2 regions of the Kitasatospora sp. NPDC043949 genome follow, and region 2 is predicted to be linked to the other one. Evidence: riboswitches for the same ligand, from Rfam matches in the RefSeq annotation. Region 2 holds a riboswitch; the other holds the start of a gene.
What was found. A riboswitch is a leader RNA that binds a small molecule or an ion and turns the genes downstream of it on or off. The one in region 2 is predicted to bind glycine.
Positions count from the first base shown of each region.

Region 1: it holds a riboswitch for glycine, as region 2 does, so the genes downstream of both, gcvT (glycine cleavage system aminomethyltransferase GcvT) here and gcvP (aminomethyl-transferring glycine dehydrogenase) in region 2, are expected to answer to the same signal.

Region 1 covers NZ_JBWKEQ010000008.1:40,037-42,205, reverse strand. Annotated here, with positions in the region: gene gcvT (glycine cleavage system aminomethyltransferase GcvT) at 67-1,218, opposite strand; glycine riboswitch at 1,420-1,525, opposite strand; gene AC07AL_RS09130 (enhanced serine sensitivity protein SseB C-terminal domain-containing protein) at 1,728-2,169, shown strand, end outside.
Region 2 covers NZ_JBWKEQ010000015.1:152,256-154,424, forward strand. Annotated here, with positions in the region: gene gcvP (aminomethyl-transferring glycine dehydrogenase) at 1-991, opposite strand, end outside; glycine riboswitch at 1,096-1,227, opposite strand; glycine riboswitch at 1,229-1,332, opposite strand; partial or broken gene AC07AL_RS15375 (PRC-barrel domain-containing protein) at 1,556-1,918, shown strand.

The DNA of each region.
Region 1 (2,169 bases), on a different contig from region 2:
TGGCTCAAGCCCGGGTCGGGCATGGTGCAGGCCCGGGTCCACGGGGTCTACGGGGAGGGCGGGGCCTCAGCGGGCGCGCTTGTAGAACGGCAGCGCCACGACCTCGACCGGCTCGTGCTTGCCGCGCACGTCCACCGCGACGGCGGTGCCGGGGGCGGCGTGGGCCGCGTCCACGTAGGCGATCGCGATCGGCCGGCCCAGGGTCGGGGACGGGGCGCCCGAGGTGATCCGGCCGATCGGGGCGCCGTCGGCGGAGACCACGGTGTACTCGGCGCGCGGGACGCGCTTGCCCTCGGAGACCAGGCCGACCAGCACCCGCGGCGGGTTGGCCTCGGCCTCGGCGGCGGCCTTCTCCAGCGCCTTGCGGCCGACGAAGGTGCCCTCGTTGGTGGTCTTGTCGAAGCGCACGACCCGGCCCAGGCCCGCGTCGAACGGGGTCAGGTCGGTGGAGAGCTCGTGCCCGTACAGCGGCATGCCGGCCTCCAGGCGCAGCGTGTCGCGGCACGACAGGCCGCACGGGACCAGGCCGCGGCCCTCGCCGGCGGCGGTCAGCGCCTGCCAGACCCCCTCGGCGTCGCCCGGGTTGCAGAAGATCTCGAAGCCGTCCTCGCCGGTGTAGCCGGTCCGGGCGAGCAGCACGTCGCGGCCGGCGACCTGGGCCGGGAGGATCGCGTAGTACTTCAGGCCGGGCAGGTCGGCGTCGGTGGTCCCGGCCAGGATCGCGGTGGCCTCCGGGCCCTGGACGGCGATCAGCGCGTAGGTGTCGCGGTCGTCCGTGACGACGGCGTCGAAGCCCTTGGCGCGGGCGATCAGCTCGTCCAGCACCAGCTGGGCGTTGGAGGCGTTGGCGACGACCAGGAAGGCGTCCTCGCGCAGGCGGTAGACGATCAGGTCGTCCAGGATGCCGCCGTCCTCGGCGCAGATCATGGTGTAGCGGGCGCGCAGCACGCCCAGCGCGGAGACGAAGCCGACCAGCGCGTGGTCCAGCATCTCGCCGGCCTGCTGGCCGGTGACGGTGATCTCGCCCATGTGGGAGAGGTCGAACAGTCCGGCCCGGGTGCGGACGGCGAGGTGTTCCTCGCGCTCGCTGCCGTAGCGCAGCGGCATGTCCCAGCCGGCGAAGTCGGTCATGGTCGCGCCGAGGGCGCGGTGCAGCGCGTCGAGCGCGGTGAGGCGGAGGGACGACATGGCCTGGAACTCCTCGGTCTGGGCACTCATGGGTGCACGCGCCGGAACCGGACCCGCTCGGGGGCCGACCCTGCGCGCGGGCATGCGGCGGCGTGGGTCTCCCCATCTGTCGTCGAACCTGAGAGCTTCACCGCCCACCTGCCCGCAGCTGTTTCCAGCATCCAGGACAGCATGGTGGCTTGCACCGTGGGTGGGCGCGCGACAGGGCCGTGCGCCACTTTCCAGATGTGCCTAACCCGTGCGGTAAGGGGGCCTGAGAGATTCCGGGGAGGAGTTGCTCCTTCGGCGCCGGCTGTGCCGCCTGACGGGGCACTCCGGGCTCTCCCGCGCGGGTTCGAGCGGCCGGTATGGAGTTGTCGGTCCGCCGGCGCGCCGCGCCGTCGAACGCGCACATCATGGCACGTCCGCGCCGACGACGGGAGAGGGGACCCGGTCACACCGCGCCACCGCGAACCGGCGCCCCCGGGGCGTGCGCCCTAGACTGCTGCGCGTCGGCGCAGCAGAGGGCGGCCGACCGGCAGAGGGCGGATCAGGCGCGCATGGGGTACCCGGTGGAGCAGCAGCAGGGGTGGGGCGGGCCGGAGTCGGCGCCGCCGGGCGGCGGGTGGCCGGCCAACGAGCTGGAGCAGGTGCTGACCGCCGCGCTGGGCGATCCGGGTGCGACGCCGCGGGTGATCGAGGTGCTGGCCCGCAGCCAGGTGTGGATCCCGCTGCCGGCCGGCGGCGACCCGCGGGGGCCCGCGCTGGACCTGCCGACCATCGAGCTGGCCGGCGAGCCGTACGTGCCGGTGTTCTCCTCGCAGGAGGTGTTCCTGCGGCAGGCGCCGGGGATGGCCTTCGCGGTGGCGCCGGTCTGGGAGTTCGCCCGCGGGCTGCCGCTGGGCGTGGGCATCGCGGTCAACCCGGAGGCGGCGGTGGGCATCCCGGTGCCGCCGCAGGGTGTGGCGGAGCTGCGGCGCGGCCCGCGCGAGGAGCGCCTGG
Region 2 (2,169 bases):
CCAGGCGGTAGGCGCGGTTGCCGTCGGCGTCGACCGAGACGCCGACCAGGCGGCCGGGCAGCGAGCGGGCGTACTCGGCGCGCACCGACAGGTAGCCGGCGTGCGGGCCGCCGAAGCCCATCGGCACGCCGAAGCGCTGCGAGGTGCCGCAGGCGATGTCGGCGCCGAGCGAGCCCGGCGAGGCGAGCAGGGTCAGCGCCAGCAGGTCTGCGGCGACCGCGACGATCGCTCCGAGGCCGTGCGCCTGCTCGATGACCGGGGTGAGGTCGCGGACCACACCGGTGGCGCCCGGGTACTGGAGCAGCACGCCGAAGACGCCGCGCTCGGCGATCTCGGCCGGGATGCCCTCGGACAGGTCGGCGACGACGACCTCGACACCGGTCGGCACCGCGCGGGTGTTGATCACCGCGGTGGTCTGCGGCAGGGTCTCGGCGTCGACTAGGAAGACGCCGCCCTTGACCTTGGTGACGCGGCGGGCGAGCGCCATCGCCTCGGCGGCCGCCGTGCCCTCGTCGAGCAGCGAGGAGCCGGAGGTCGGCAGGCCGGTCAGGTCGGAGACCAGGGTCTGGAAGTTGAGCAGCGCCTCCAGGCGGCCCTGGGAGATCTCCGGCTGGTACGGCGTGTAGGCGGTGTACCAGGCCGGGTTCTCCATGACGTTGCGCAGGATCACCGGCGGGGTGAAGGTGCCGTAGTAGCCCAGGCCGATCATCGGCTGGAGCACCTGGTTGCGGCTCGCCAGCTCGCGCAGTTCGGCGAGCACCTGCGCCTCGCTGCGGCCGCCGGGCAGGTCCAGGCCGGTGATGGAGCGGATCGCCTCGGGAACGGCGGTGGCGGCGAGTTCGTCCAGCGAGCCGTAGCCGATGGACGCCAGCATCTTCTGCTGCGCGGCGTCGTCGGGGCCGATGTGGCGGTTCTCGAAGGGGCTGGCCAGCTCAAGCTCGGTGAGGGTCGAGGCGCCGGTGGGGCGTCCCGCGTTCGGCTGGGCGTTCATGGTGGTCGAGGCCTCCTGGTCACGGACCGGCGGGGGTGCGCACGCCGACCGGCCGGAGCCGCTGCGGACAGCGGCTCGACCCGGGCGGGCGAACCCGACAGGCCTCCCCCTCTGTCATCGGGACCTGAGAGCTTCACCCGCACGGCGCGCTGTGGGCACGCCGCCGGCTTGCACCGTCGGTGAGGGTGGTGCCCGTCGGCTCCCTGCCGACGGTCCTGCCCTGCTTTCCAGAGTGACCTACCCCACACGGTACGGATGCCTGAGAGATTCCGGGGAGGAGTTGCTCCTTCGGCGCCCCGACCAGCGCTTTCCGTGGCCGGGGACTCTCCCGAGCGGGCTCGGCGGTCGCCGCCCAGGGTACCAGCGGCAGGCCCCCTGATCACGGTCGCGTCGGGTCGCTCGGGGTCTACGCGCGTCCCCCGGACGGTCCAGCCCGGAGCCCGTCCGGCGCACCCCGGTCGCGCCCGTCCGATTCATGGCCTTTGGTGTGAAGTGGCAGGCGGAACGGGTGCTCCGGCCACGGTCCTGCGGGAGTTCCGCAGGCGCAGCGCACTGGAGGAAAGAGTGCAAACCGATATCGATCCCCGGGACCTCATCGGCCACAAGGCGGTCGACCGCAACGGAGACAAGATCGGCACGGTCGACGAGGTCTACCTGGACGACGCCACCGGCCAGCCGGAGTGGGCAGCCGTCCGGACCGGCATCTTCGGCCGGGACGCCTTCGTCCCGCTCACCACCAGCGAGTTCTCCGGCGACGAGCTCCGGGTGCCGTACGACAAGTCGCTGGTGAAGGAGTCGCCGGACTTCGGCGTCGGCCAGCACCTGTCGCCCGCCCAGGAGCTCCAGCTCTACCGCTACTACGGCCTGGACACCCCGGCGAACGGCCGCCCGGTCGGTCGGGACGGTGACCGGCCCGTCAGTCGTGAGGGTGACCGGCCGGCCGGCCGCGAGAGTGACCGCCCGGTCGGCCGGGACGGCGACCGACCCGCGCGCCCCGACCTCGACTTCGGCACCACCTCGGCGCCCGAGCCCGTGAAGCCCATCGCCTTCCACTCCCTCGACCCCGCCCCGACCACCACCCCTGCCGACCCCACCGGCACCGCGACGGAGGTCAGCGTGCGGACCCTCAACACCCCCGCACCCGCGGCCGCCCCCACGACGACCGAGCCCAAGCCGCA